DNA from 2 places in the Pantoea sp. B65 genome. Region 2 is predicted to be linked to the other one. Evidence: predicted binding sites of a transcription regulator. Region 2 holds the regulator's gene; the other holds the start of a gene.
What was found. Region 2 encodes PhoB, which activates phosphate uptake and scavenging genes when phosphate is short. Its sites were predicted from a motif close to CTGTCATAAAACTGNCNNAT; they were not measured.

Region 1 (7,327 bases), on a different contig from region 2:
TAGTTTTTGGAGTGATTTCGTTGTGATTAAACGCTGGTTTGTTACCGGAACGGATACCGACGTGGGCAAAACCGTTGCCAGCAGCGCCTTGCTGCAGACCGCGGTACAGGCAGGCTATCGTGCCGTCGGCTATAAACCGGTGGCGTCAGGCTGTGAGTTAACGCCGCACGGGCTGCGCAACAGCGATGCGCTGGCGTTGCAAAAGTACAGCGCGCTGACGCTGCCTTATGAGCAGGTAAATCCGCTGGCATTTCTGGAACCGACCTCGCCGCATATTGTCAGTGCGCAAGAGGGCAGGCCGATTACGTTTGCGCAACTGTCGGCAGGGCTGGCGCAGCTCAGTGCGCAGGCTGACTGGGTGTTAACGGAAGGGGCGGGCGGCTGGTTTACGCCTCTCTCGGCGCAGCATACTTTTGCCGACTGGGTGATCGAACAGCAGTTACCGGTAATTTTAGTGGTGGGCATCAGGCTGGGCTGTATTAACCATGCGCTGCTGACCGCACAGGCGATAGCGGCCGCCGGGTTGCGCTTTGCCGGCTGGATTGCCAATGATGTGCAACCGCCAGGCAGACGTCATCAGGAATATCTGACCAGTTTGCGTCAGCGGCTTCCTGCGCCGTTTTTAGGTGAAATTCCCTGGCTTACCGACAGCGCGGCGTTTGACCATCTTGGCGACTATTTGCGCCTGCCGGATTAAAGCTGTGGGACGACCGTTTCGTCCCGCAGCATTATGATACTGGCATCCACATGTTAACCATGCTGTCATCCAGCTGAGCGACTTTGCCCTGCGCCACATTGCGCCCGCGGTGCAACAGCAGAAAGTAATCGGCGACACGGCGGATAAACGACAGCCGCTGTTCCAGTAGCAGAATGGTCAGGCCAAAGTCGTGGTTCAGACGGTGGATCAAATTGCCCATCTCCTCTTCCAGCCATGGCGACATCCCTTCCGTTGGCTCATCCAGGATCAACAGTTTCGGTTGCAGGACCAGCGCCCGTGCCAGCGCCAGCTGTTGTTGCTGATCCGGCGGTAGCTCGCCGCTGCGTTTATGCCGCAGTGAATAGAGCTGAGGAAACAACTCATACACCATCGGCGGGATGGCGCGATGACGATCGTCCTGACCGGCCAGCAGGGCAATCAACAGATTATCCTCCACGCTTAACTGCGAGAAAATCTGGCGCCCCTGCGGCACATAACCAATTCCCATGCGTGCCCGCGTCTCCATCGGCTGCAGCAGCAGGTTCTTGGGTGGCGAGCCATCTTCCTGCCAGGTCATGCTGCCGCTATTAACCGGCAAATTGCCCATAATACAATTGACCAGCGTGGTTTTCCCCATGCCCGGGCTGCCCAGTACGCCGGTACAGGTGCCTGGCGGCAGATCAAGATCCACATCCCACAGAATATGGTTCTGTCCGTAAAACTGATTTACTGCGCGTAAGCTCAACATCTGACACTCTCCTTCCAGACAATATTCCGCTGGCACCTGATTGTTTCCGCTTGTGGCATTAAGCAAACTGTCATCAATGGCGCAAAACGTTGTTGCCACGGCTTCGTGCTATCGCTCTGGTGTAATGAAAGCGCGAGGTGGTATAGCAATCCTGCAATTATCAGGCCAGAAATAGCTGACAGTGATGGTTTTAATCGCGCCGCTAAAGTGATTACCTGCGCTAATTGGTGAACAGTATTTAACAATAGCTTGCCGGGGAGGGGCGTGCTGCACTGATGCGGTGCTTTTTTGCTCTATGCGCTGGTGCAAATGGTCCGGCACAAGGCATTTTCGTACCAGTTGTGACACGAATATTAGTGGGTAAAAAGCGCTGGAATCGCGGCATAAGATATGCATTGCATAATCACTCTGGCGCTAAGTTAAGATGAAAAAAAACCAAAAAAAAATAATTCAGCGCGCAAATACCGTGCAGCACAGTTTTATACACCCCAGACGTTTCGGGCGCTGTAATCAGTTATCCACTATTCCTGTGGATAACCATGTGCATTAGATAATGAAAACATGTGACAGACGAGAGCGGACGCGGCTTGCGCTTTAACTGCTGCTAAACTCGGCTTGTAAATCATTTTGAATTAAATCAATACGTTAATGAAAATCAAGCCTGAGGGTTTTCCGCCTTTTTTCAGATGACGGTTTCACTACAGTATGCTTGACAAATGTTAAACGACAGAAACTTCTGGGGATAACCTTGCACGCCAATCCTCGGGCTTCTGCCCAATAATGGCGAGTAAAAGTGACGCTTTGCTATCTGGCGAAGCATTGCGCAGAACAACTGTTGTTATATCCAGTGTAATTTTCTGGAAAAATCGTCAGAGGCGAGTAGAATTACACTCCGGTTCGCGCATTTCTTCATCAGGTAGCCCATCAATGAGCAAAGTTTTTAAACTCAATTCTGCATTTCAACCTGCTGGCGACCAGCCGGAGGCGATTCGTCTGCTTGAGGACGGACTGGAAAATGGCCTTGCCCATCAGACGCTGCTGGGCGTTACCGGATCGGGCAAGACTTTCACCATCGCCAATGTGATTGCTGATCTGAATCGCCCAACGATGGTGCTGGCGCCGAATAAGACCCTCGCTGCTCAGTTGTACGGTGAGATGAAGGAGTTTTTCCCCGATAACGCCGTAGAGTATTTCGTCTCTTACTATGACTACTATCAGCCGGAAGCCTATGTGCCGAGTTCTGATACCTTTATTGAAAAGGATGCCTCGGTTAACGAGCATATTGAGCAGATGCGTCTGTCAGCGACCAAAGCCCTGCTGGAGCGACGTGATGTGATTGTGGTGGCCTCGGTATCGGCGATCTATGGTCTGGGCGATCCCGACCTGTACCTGAAAATGATGCTGCATCTGACGCGCGGCATGATTATCGATCAGCGTTCCATTCTGCGGCGTCTGACCGAACTGCAATATACCCGCAACGATCAGGCGTTTCAGCGCGGTACTTTCCGGGTGCGCGGCGAGGTGATCGATATTTTCCCGGCGGAATCCGATGAAATTGCCCTACGCGTTGAGTTATTTGATGAGGAAGTTGAACGCCTGTCGCTGTTGGATCCGCTGACCGGCCAGGTGCTTGAGGTACTGCAGCGCTATACCATCTATCCGAAAACCCACTATGTCACGCCGCGCGAGCGTATTTTGCAGGCGATGGAAGAAATTAAAGTCGAACTGGCCGATCGCCGTCAGGTATTGCTGGCGAATAACAAGCTGCTGGAAGAGCAGCGGCTGGCGCAGCGTACCCAGTTTGATTTAGAAATGATGAATGAGCTGGGTTACTGCTCAGGTATTGAAAACTACTCGCGCTACCTTTCCGGGCGCGGGCCGGGTGAAGCGCCGCCAACGCTGTTTGACTATCTGCCGGCTGACGGCCTGCTGGTGGTCGATGAATCGCACGTGACTATTCCGCAGATTGGCGGTATGTATCGCGGTGACCGGGCGCGCAAAGAGACGTTGGTGGAGTATGGTTTCCGTCTGCCGTCAGCGCTGGATAACCGGCCGATGAAATTTGAAGAATTTGAGGCGCTGGCGCCGCAAACCATCTATGTGTCGGCGACGCCGGGCAACTACGAGCTGGAGAAATCCGGCGAAGATATTATCGATCAGGTGGTGCGGCCGACAGGTCTGCTCGATCCGCTAATTGAAGTGCGCCCGGTCACCACCCAGGTTGACGATTTGCTGTCAGAAATCCGCAAGCGCGTGGCGATCAACGAACGGGTGCTGGTGACGACGCTGACCAAACGTATGGCAGAGGATCTGACCGAATACCTTGAAGAGCATGGCGAGCGGGTGCGTTATCTGCACTCCGATATTGATACCGTTGAGCGGGTGGAGATTATTCGCGATCTGCGCCTCGGCGAATTTGATGTGCTGGTGGGGATTAACCTGCTGCGGGAAGGGCTGGATATGCCGGAGGTATCGCTGGTGGCGATTCTCGATGCCGATAAAGAGGGTTTTCTGCGTTCCGAACGCTCGCTGATCCAGACCATCGGTCGTGCGGCGCGTAATATCAATGGCAAGGCGATTTTGTATGGCGATCGCATTACCGCCTCAATGGCGAAGGCCATTAGTGAAACCGAGCGCCGTCGTGAGAAACAGGACCAGTACAACAAAGAGAACGGTATTGTACCGCAGGGGCTGAACAAAAAGATTGCCGATATTCTGCAACTGGGGCAGGGCAGCGGCAAAAACAAAGCGAGAGGGCGCGGCAAATCCTCCCGTGTGGCAGCAGAGGCGGATAACGGCTATCTGGCGCTAACGCCGCAGGCGCTGCAGAAGAAAATCCACGAGCTGGAAGCGCAGATGCAGCAGCATGCGCAGAATCTGGAGTTCGAAGAAGCGGCAGCGGTGCGCGATCGGCTGCATGAAGCGCGTGAGCTGTTTATTGCCGCTTCGTGATAAAGGGTAAGCAAAGACCCCTGGTTATCGCGTTTAATTTAATCAGCAGAGCACATACTCGATTCAAATCCGAATGCCTGGCGTGTCTGCTTTTCATTTTTATGCAGCTTGCGGCTATTTCTGCATGCTGATATGAGGCAACGGTGGTAATCGCGTACCATAGAAGCAGTACGGACATGCCATTCCGGCTGCCACACAAAGTGGTGTCAGGAGAATCGATGTATTCGGGGTGAGTTATTATTTCCAAAATATAGGGTAATCTACTGCCGATAACCTCTATTCTCGTTGCTGCCATGATGCATGATATATTAATGTATTGATTTATATTAATTTGTTTTCTTTACTGGTGGCGCAGAAACAAGCCTGAGTTCGCTACCTAAACTAATGGCATGTTTTGCATTATTGACACCCAGTTTTTTCACAATATTTCCCATATGGAATTTCACTGTACTAACAGAGATGTTAAGGATATGGGAAATTTCTGGATAGGTCTTTCCAATGCTGCACCAGTAAAGTATTTCAGACTCACGGGGCGAGAATATATTTTTATCAATTTTTGCACTGTTATTTTTTTGGTCTTCGCGATAGAGAGAAAACAGCATTTCATGAATATTAATTAAAAGCCCTTGAAGATCATTTTTGTGTTTTTTAACATTATCATCAATATCCACCATTAAAAGTTTGTTAATATAAAGTGATAATAACGCCAGATTGTCATTATGATCATGTAAAACAAAGGTTTGCCCGCTGATAATATTATAAGGTGCCACTGAATTGAAGATGATTGTCCACTGAGAACTAATCATCAGGTTTTCATCCCAGACAAGAGGTGAAACACGATTTAGGGTATTGATAATAACAGGATCTATGCTTTGAAATTTGTTTCTCAAGTAAATATCTGTGAAGTAGTCTTTTAAATCACTGATAACTAATATTTTATCTATATCCTCTTTATCCATTATTGAAAATGCGTAGTGCATCTTACCATATCTCGCCAGCTGTTTTTCCAGGTATTCCTTTATATAATTATTCTTTGCAGTGTCTGAGAAAAAATCTTTATTCATTAATGTATTCCTCCTGCTTTTGGCGTGGCCGCAGTAAATTATCGTTGATGTCGAAGAAGCTGCGCTAAAATTGGCATAAGCAGCCTGGTTGATGCGATTTATTGCGATAATAACAATATTTATTACTATTTTCTAACGGCGGATAAAAATAGTTTAAAATTTGAGATTGCGATCACTTTAAACTCATTGGTAATATGCGGCCGCGCCATGCGGAAAATCCCACTATGACAATTATATAATATTAGAACTATTTCCTAATGAAAAATAAGCCCATATAATAATTGCACTATGTCTTCCCATAGAAAATCATCTGCAAGCCAGCGAATAACCACGGGCTTACTGGAAAGTAACTGACTGGATATCACGCCGGCGGTAAGAATATCGATAACCAGCCAGAGTCCGGAGTATTCAATAAAAGTCGTGCTCATTACGACCATCTTGTCGTGCTGATGGCGACAATCGCTGCTGTCGCCATCAGCGATTGTCGCTAAGACAGTCAGCCAATCGCCTGAATCGCGCGTTCCAGCGCCATGCGCAGCAACTGCCGATCGTGACGGTACTTAATATCCGCCGCTTCCAGCGGTTCGCGGATCAACAGGCGATCTTCCACTCCCTGGATATCACTGTGCGGGCTGATCACTACCGCATCGATCACCTTCTTACCAATATGTTTTTCCATCAGCGCCAGCTTATCGGCCAGCGTCAGACTGGCTGCCGCAGGACTGAGTTCGCGCCCCAGATTGCCAATAAATACCATCGGCGCCGGGGTGCGGCGCAGCGCCTGCGCCATGTCACTCAGTAACAGCACCGGCATCAGGCTGGTATAGAAACTGCCGGGGCCGATGATGATCAGATCGGCTTCCGCAATCGCCTCAATCGCTTCCCGGGTGGCGCTCACCGTCGGCGACAGCATCAACTCCTGCGGCGGCAGCGCCATCTGATCAATATCGGTTTCGCCGTAAGTCAGATGGCCTTCGGCATCCACTGCCACCAGGTCGACCGGCTGTTCTGACATCGGGATCAGAAAAGCATCGACTTTCAGCAAATTGCGGATCAGGTTAATCGCCTCAATCGGCCGCACGCTGAGGTGATCGAGGGCTTTTAGCATCAGGTTGCCGAGATTATGGCCAGAAAGTTCACCGTTGCCGCTAAAGCGGTATTCAAACATGGCCGACGCCACACTGGGTTCGGTAATCAGCTGATTCAGGCAGTTACGCATATCGCCCCAGGCGATACCGCCTTCGGAGCGGCGAATACGTCCGGTGGAGCCGCCATTATCGGTGGTGGTGACGATACCGGTCAGGCGCGAGCCAAGCGGCGACAGTGCCGACATCACCCGGCCTAATCCATGTCCCCCTCCGAGGGCGACGACGCGGTCCAGATCCGCCAGCGTGCGATTACGCATTCACCATAACTCCTTAATATATCCGGGGCGGTACACCGACCGCCGGGTTAACAGCACTAACTGCTTAGCAGGCCATGATCAGGCGCTGCCGGGCTAATTTTGGCGCATTTTACCCGATCGCGCGGCGAAAATCGGCGGAAAATCGTTATATATCATAATATATAGCGAAAAGTGTTGGTGGCATCACTCTGTGGTTAGCGCTAGAATTCACCTCACCATGATTTGCCGCCGCGCGGTAAATTACACTCAAAGCCTTTGTACCTAAGTCCTTGCGATAGGGTGCACTGGCCGTAGCCTTTGAGCTGCCAGGGTGCAGAAAGAAATGACTGCATCTCCCGTATTTGGAAAGGTGTTCTGGTGTTACAGCTTATTGATAATTTTGAGCGCAAGTTTTATTACTTGCGCTTGTCGATCACTGACGTATGCAACTTTCGTTGTACCTATTGCCTGCCCGAAGGCTA
Region 2 (7,327 bases):
TGCGGGTGTCGCGTCGGGCATCCGCCTGCCAGGTGTCGATCACCTGTAACTCCAGTGCTTCCTGCGATTTGCGCTGCAGCAGATAGCGACCATGCAGGCGGCCCAGCTGGTTATTGGCCAGCCACACCAGATGGTCGAGAGTCAGCCCCTGAGCAAACTTGCGGAATTTATCGCCGGTGGCGGAGCCAATCATCTCATTCAGCCACGCCCAGTCCTCCAGCTGCTGTTCGCCGGCGGCAATTTGTTGTAACAACCCCTGTTGCTGCTGACGTCGCTGCCGATCGCTCAACAGCTGCTGACGTGCCTGGCCCTGCTGCTGCGCATTATCGCGCACCTGCAGACGCAGGCTATCGATCTGTTCCGTGAGCCGCTCCGGTTGATCGGTAACATTGTCTGGCTGCTGCGCCTGATGCGCCATCAGCGCCTTATTTGCCTGCTGTTGCAATGCGCTGGCTTGTTGCAGGCCGCTCTCCAGCTGTTTCTGCTGCGCGCGCAGGGCGTGCGCAGTGTCATCATCCAGCAGCGCCTGAGTAAAGGCGCTCTCATCGGCAAACGGACTTTTGCTCAGCGCGCTGCTCAACTGCTGCTGCGCTTCCTGTAGTCGCGACTGTAACGACGAAAGTTGGTTATTTAGTGATTTATGCTGTCCGGTCAGTGTATTTAGCTGACTCTGCGCCGTCAGCCACAGTTGATGCTGTTCTGTACAGCGCGCCTCGGCCTGTACGGCCTGCTGCTGCAGCCGCTGTCGTACCTCCGCGATCACTTGTGCGCCAAACAGCTGCTGGCGCTGTTGTTGCATTTCGCTGCAACGCTGACGGGCGGCCGCCAGCTCGCTGTTGCCGCGCTCCAGCCGCTGTTGCAGTTCTGCCAGTTCGGCGCTATTGCTCTCCTGACGACTGTGTAATGCGGCCAGTTTGGGGCCGAGATCAGCAAGTACTTGCTCACCCTGCTGCCAGCGCTGCCACTGCTGCTGACGCTCCTGTAGCCAGCTTTCCACCGCCTCAGTGGCCGGGACGGTAAACTGCCAGGCAGCCAGTTGCTTCGTCAAATCCTCGCGCTGTTGCTGTGCCTGCTGACGTTCCGCCGATAGCTGTTTTTGCAGTTCGGCCAGTTGCTGTTGCGCATAACTCAGTTGCTGTTGGGCCAGTAGCTGTGACTGCTGCTGTTTTTGCAGCGTCTGCTGCTGGATGCCAAGCGCGTCTCTGGCCTGCTGGCAAAGCCGCGTAGCCTGCTCCAGCTGCTGCAGTGACTGTTGCAGTGCCGCTTCCTGCTGTTCCTGGCGCTGCAACCAGCTGGCGACGGCTTCGCCATCCAGCGCGGCCATATTTACCCGCGCCAGCGACTGACAGAGTTCCAGCCACTGCTGTTGCCGCTGCGCAATATCGCTGTCGGTCTGCTGGCGATCTTGTTGCTGTTTTTCCAGCTGCAGTTTAGTTAAGCGAACCTGTTCACCCTTAGCGGTGCCTTGCTCGAACAGCTGCTGCACTTCTTTTTCCAGCTGTTGCAGACGCAGCTGATTGCCGGAAAGCTCCAGCGACTGATATTCGGCGATCGCCGGATGCTGGCAGGAGCCGCACAACGGGCAAGGCTGTTGCGGTTGTAGCGCCGCACGGTACTGCGCTAAGTCAGCGATTTGTTGTTCCAGCTGGCAGCGGGTCTTCAGATCTATATGGTGCTGCTTCTTCTCTTTAAAGGCGCTGCGCAGCGCGGCCAGCTGCTGTTCATCCTGTTCCAGCTGCTGGCTCAGCGTCTGGAGTGCGGTTTGTTGTTTCTGCTGCTGCTGACTGAGCTGGATCAGTTGTGGCGAAAGCAGAGCCAACTGCTGACGTAACGGGCGTTGTTGTTGTAACTGCTGTAACCCGGCGCGCAGCACTGCTTCCGGCTGTTGCTGCTGTAACAGATTGAAGGCCTGTTCAGCCTGATTAAGCTGCTGCTGTGCCGCCTCCTGCCGGGCCTGTAACGGTGTGACCTGCTGAACCAGCTGTTCCAGCGCCTGGTTTTGCCCGGCGATAGCCTGTAACTGTTGCTGTTCACGTTGCTGCAGCGAAGTAAGTACCTGCTCGCTTTTTTGCAGGTGGTTAAAGCGCTCGCGCCACAGCAGTAAAGATTCGCCCCATTGCGCCACCTGCGCATGCTGTTCACGCCACTGCTGATGCTGTTGGCGCTGCTGCCGTAACTGGTTGATTTCCTGCTGTTGCTGCTGCTGACTCTGCTGTTTTTGCTGTTGCGTCAGCTGAAGTTCACTCAGTGCCTTGCTCAGCTGCTCACACTGCTGCTGCAGGCTGGCCAGCTGATGGTCCAGCGGGATAATCTGTTCATTAATCAGCGTCTCCTGTTGCTGACGCTGTGCCAGCAGTTGCTGACGCGACGCTTCCGCCTGCTGTTGCTGCTCGCTGAGAGTTTGCCGCCGGGCCGTCGCCTGCTGCTGCTCGGCGCTTAGTGCGTTAATTTGCTGTTCCAGAACAATAATGTCCTGCTGATACTGGTTGCGCTGCTGCCACAACGGACGCAGCTTCTCTGCCGGTTCCGCCTGCGCCAGTCGTTGCAGTTGCGGCTGCGCCTGATGGCAGGCCGTTTCTGCCTGCTGAAGCCGCTGTTGAGCCTGCTGGCAATCCTGCTGTAACCGCTGTTGTTGGGTCAGCCACTGCTGTTGAAACTGCAAGCCGTTCAGTGACTGAGTGAGTACTTGCTCCTGCGAAATCAGTTGATCCAGCTGCTGTTGCAGTGCCTGGCGCGCCTCTTCATCCAACAGCGCCATGCCGGAAGCCTGCGCGCGCAAATTATCCAGCGCGATACGCGTACTTTTATGGCGTTCGAATACCTCCACCGAGAGGCGACCATAGATTTCGGTGCCGGTCAGCTCTTCCAGCAGCTCTGCCCGTTCACTGGCTTTAGCATTGAGGAAGGCGGCGAACTGACCCTGCGACAGCATCATCGATTTGGTAAAACGATTAAAATCGAGGCCGGTAAGGGTTTCGGTCATCTTCAGCTTGTCGTTGACCTTATCGGCGACAATGCTGTTATCGGCGCAACGCGCCAGCTCGACGCGCGGCGCCTGCAGATTGCCATCCAGCGCGCCACGCGCACGATTCTGGCTCCAGAATGCGCGCCAGGCGACGCCTTTCACTTCAAATTCGACTTCAGCCAGACATTCGGCGGTATCGCGGGTAATCAAATCATTCTGCGACTGGCTGATGCCGCCGAGGCGTGACGTCTGGTGATACAGCGCCAGGCAGATGGCATCCAGCAGAGTGGTTTTACCGGCGCCGGTCGGGCCGGTGATGGCAAACAGACCGTTGCTGGCAAAGGGCTCGGCGGTAAAGTCGATTTTCCATTCGCCTTTCAGCGAATTCAGATTTTTAAAGCGCAGCGTTAAAATTTTCATTGCTGTTCCTCGCTGCGAACCGCATCCAGGGTGGTGGCAAACAGCTGCTGTATTCGCTGTTGCCGCTGCGTGTCGCTGCTCTCTTCCTGTGCCAGCCGTCGGCTGAAAACCTCTTCGACACTGAGTTCATTCAGGGTTTCGTTATTCTGACGTGCGATAACATTGTCGCGCTGCTCACGACTGCGGCGCAGTAGTACCACCTCGACCGGCAGGTCGTCGGTCAGCTGCTGGATGCGCCGCTGAATATCGTTAAGGTAATCTTCGGTGACAATTTCAATATCCAGCCAGACGTTGCTGCTGGCCGTGGTGAATTGTGTCAGTTGCTGTTCGATCTGCGCCAGCGTGCCTTTAATCATGCACATTGGCTGAAATAGCGGGATTGGCAATGGCTCCACCCGAACCCGTTGCTGGCCAGCAAACTCGACCAGGAACACGCTTTTCGCTTTACCGGTTTCATCGAAACTCAGCGGGATTGGCGAGCCGCTATAGCGGATATGCTCGCTGTCGGCAACGCGCTGGGCGCGGTGAATATGCCCCAGCGCAATATAGTCGGCGGGAGGGAACGCCTGCGCCGGAAAAGCATCCAGCGTGCCAATATAGATATCACGTACCGCGTCACTTTTGCTGACGCCGACCGTGGTAAGGTGACCGGTAGCAATAATCGGTAATGGTAACGCCAGCGCCTCGCGCTGGCGCAACGCCTGCTGATAACAGCGCTGATAGTGTTCGCTAATCGCTTCCTGCAGGCTTTGCTGTTTCTCGCGTCCTGATTGTCCGGCCTGGCTGCGCAGGATATCGCGCGGGCGTAAAAAGGGAATGGCGCAGAGTAACGCCGCCGGATTGCCCTGGCGATCGTTTAGCAGCAATACCTGGTCGGCAATCTGTTCACTGGCGGCCGCGATGACACGGGTATTCAGGCAGGCCAGCAGATCGCGCGATTCATTTAGCGTGGCGACCGAATCGTGATTGCCGCCCAGTACGACCAGCTGGCAGCCGGTTCGCTGTAGCTGCACAATAAAACGGTTATACAGTTCACGCGCATAGCTCGGCGGTGAGCCGGTATCAAAGATATCACCGGCGACAATGACCGCATCGATTTGATGTTCTTCTACGGCCAGGATCAGCCAGTCGAGAAACGCCTGATGTTCCGGCGCGCGGCTTTTAGTGTAGAAGAACTGGCCGAGGTGCCAGTCCGCGGTGTGGATGATGCGCATAGAACTCCCTGCATATCGGTGATACTGCAATTCACATGATTCAGGATACAAACGGTAACCTGAGAGGGCGATTATAAACAGAGTGGCCGAAAAGCGGGTGAGCAATTGCCAAATCTGGTTTCACAAAAGTGTGACAAACCGGATTCCGGGGCGTGCTTTTTTCATAAAACTGTCATAAAACTGACGCATAATGGCGCCGCGAACCCCAGTGACAAACCGGTCACATCAGCAGGAGCAATAATGGCTAAGCGCATTCTGGTAGTCGAAGATGAAGCCCCAATTCGTGAGATGTTGTGTTTCGTCCTTGAGCAAAATGACTATCAACCGATAGAAGCGGAAGATTATGACAGTGCGATAAATTTACTGATCGAACCGTGGCCAGATCTGATCCTTCTTGACTGGATGCTGCCAGGCGGCAGCGGCATTCAATTTATTAAACACCTGAAGCGTGAAGCCATGACGCGCGATATTCCGGTGATGATGCTGACCGCGCGCGGCGAAGAAGAAGACCGGGTGCGGGGGCTGGAAGTGGGCGCGGATGATTACATCACCAAACCTTTTTCGCCCAAAGAGTTAGTCGCGCGAATTAAAGCGGTGATGCGCCGTATCTCGCCAATGGCGGTTGAAGAAGTGATCGAGATGCAGGGGCTGAGCCTCGATCCCTCATCACACCGGGTGATGGCTGAAACCACCCCGCTGGATATGGGGCCGACCGAATATAAATTACTGCATTTCTTTATGACGCATCCTGAGCGTGTCTACAGCCGTGAACAGCTGCTGAATCACGTCTGGGGTACCAATGTTTATGTTGAAGATCGCACTGTCGATGTTCACATCCGCCGTTTGCGTAAGGCGCTGGAAGTCACCGGCCACGATCGTATGGTGCAAACGGTGCGCGGAACGGGGTATCGTTTCTCCGCTCGTTTTTGATCGGAGTCTGAACCGTGCTGGAACGCCTCTCCTGGAAGAGATTGCTGCTGGAACTATTGCTGGCCTGTCTGCCGGCACTGATACTGGGTCTGCTGTTCGGCTATTTGCCGTGGTGGCTGTTAGTGTCAGTGCTCGGCGTGCTCGGCTGGCACTTCTATAATTTACTGCGCCTGTCGCACTGGCTGTGGGTCGACCGCACCATGACGCCGCCTGCCGGTCACGCCAGCTGGGAGCCATTGTTCTATGGCCTCTATCAAATGCAACTGCGTAACCGTCGTCGTCGGCGCGAGCTGGGTAACCTGATCAAACGTTTTCGCAGCGGCGCCGAATCGTTGCCGGATGCGGTAGTGCTGACCACCGAAGAGGGCAATATTTTCTGGTGTAACGGGTTGGCGCAGCAACACCTCGGGCTGCGCTGGCCGGAAGATAATGGCCAAAATATCCTGAACCTGCTGCGTTATCCGGAGTTTTCCCGTTATCTGCGTCAGCGCGACTTTGCCCGGCCGTTAACCCTGGTGCTGAATAATCATCGTCATTTAGAGTTCCGCGTAATGCCTTACAGCGAAGGTCAGTGGTTGCTGGTGGCGCGTGACGTCACCCAGAAGCATCAGCTGGAAGGGGCGCGGCGAAACTTTTTCGCCAACGTCAGCCATGAGCTGCGCACGCCGCTAACCGTGCTGCAGGGCTATCTGGAGATGATGAATGATGCGGTGTTGGAAGGTCCCTCGCGTAACAAAGCGCTGCACACCATGCAGGAACAGACGCGACGGATGGACAGTCTGGTAAAACAGCTACTGACTCTGTCACGTATCGAGGCAGCTCCGGCGATTGATCTGCAGGAGAAAGTCGATGTGCCGATGATGTTACGGCTGGTACAGCGCGAAGCGGAAACCCTGAGTAACGGACGTCATGAAATTCATTTTCATACCGATCCGCATCTGCAGGTGTTTGGCAACGATGATCAACTGCGCAGCGCCATCTCTAACCTGGTGTATAACGCGGTGAACCATACGCCATCCGGCACCCGGATTGATATCAGCTGGTTACGCGATAAAACCGGCGCGCACTTTGCGGTAAAAGATAACGGGCCGGGTATTGCCGCTGAGCATATCCCACGTCTTACCGAGCGTTTTTATCGCGTGGATAAGGCGCGCTCCCGCTCCACCGGCGGCAGTGGCCTCGGGCTGGCGATCGTCAAGCATGCGTTAAGCCACCATAATTCGCGGCTGGATATTACCAGTATTCCGGATATTCAGACCTGCTTCAGTTTTACGCTGGCGCCACGGTTGATTGTTCATGCGGAATTGCCGGAGAATGCTACGCGTTGACCATTAACAGGCGCAAAGCATGAAACAACTGATTCTGATGGCGCTACTGCTGCTGTCTGCGACGGCGACGGCAAAAGAGGGGATGCTGGCGGGAAATCTCACCAGTGTCGGCTCTGATACGCTGGGGAATTTAATGGCGCTGTGGGGCGAGAATTTTAATCGTCAGTATCCCGGCGTTAATGTGCAGATTCAGGCGGCCGGTTCTTCTACTGCACCTACCGCGCTGGCGGCTGGCGCCGCGCAACTGGGGGCGATGAGCCGTCCGATGCAGGCCGGAGAACGTCAGTTGTTTGCTGATAAGTATGGCTATGCGCCGCTGGCGATACCGGTCGCGATGGATGCGCTGGTGGTGATGGTGAATCAGGACAATCCGCTAACGGCGATCGACAGTCAGCAGCTGGACGCGGTGTTTTCAGCGACGCGTCGCTGTGGCGCGACGACGGTGCCGGAAAAATGGGGCGATCTGCAAC

Region 1: the regulator PhoB is predicted to act here: its motif matches at 2,130-2,149, upstream of uvrB (excinuclease ABC subunit UvrB).

The regions. Positions count from the first base shown of each region.
Region 1 covers NZ_JAHXPU010000027.1:38,024-45,350, forward strand. Annotated here, with positions in the region: gene bioC (malonyl-ACP O-methyltransferase BioC) at 1-26, shown strand, start outside; gene bioD (dethiobiotin synthase) at 26-697, shown strand; gene JWF83_RS12535 (ATP-binding cassette domain-containing protein) at 729-1,445, opposite strand; gene uvrB (excinuclease ABC subunit UvrB) at 2,373-4,397, shown strand; gene JWF83_RS12545 (autoinducer binding domain-containing protein) at 4,724-5,461, opposite strand; gene JWF83_RS12550 (hypothetical protein) at 5,716-5,889, opposite strand; gene yvcK (uridine diphosphate-N-acetylglucosamine-binding protein YvcK) at 5,958-6,866, opposite strand; molybdenum cofactor riboswitch at 7,100-7,234, shown strand; gene moaA (GTP 3',8-cyclase MoaA) at 7,221-7,327, shown strand, end outside.
Region 2 covers NZ_JAHXPU010000017.1:214,904-222,230, forward strand. Annotated here, with positions in the region: gene JWF83_RS07950 (SbcC/MukB-like Walker B domain-containing protein) at 1-3,385, opposite strand, end outside; gene sbcD (exonuclease subunit SbcD) at 3,382-4,599, opposite strand; gene phoB (phosphate response regulator transcription factor PhoB) at 4,840-5,529, shown strand; gene phoR (phosphate regulon sensor histidine kinase PhoR) at 5,544-6,857, shown strand; gene JWF83_RS07970 (PstS family phosphate ABC transporter substrate-binding protein) at 6,877-7,327, shown strand, end outside.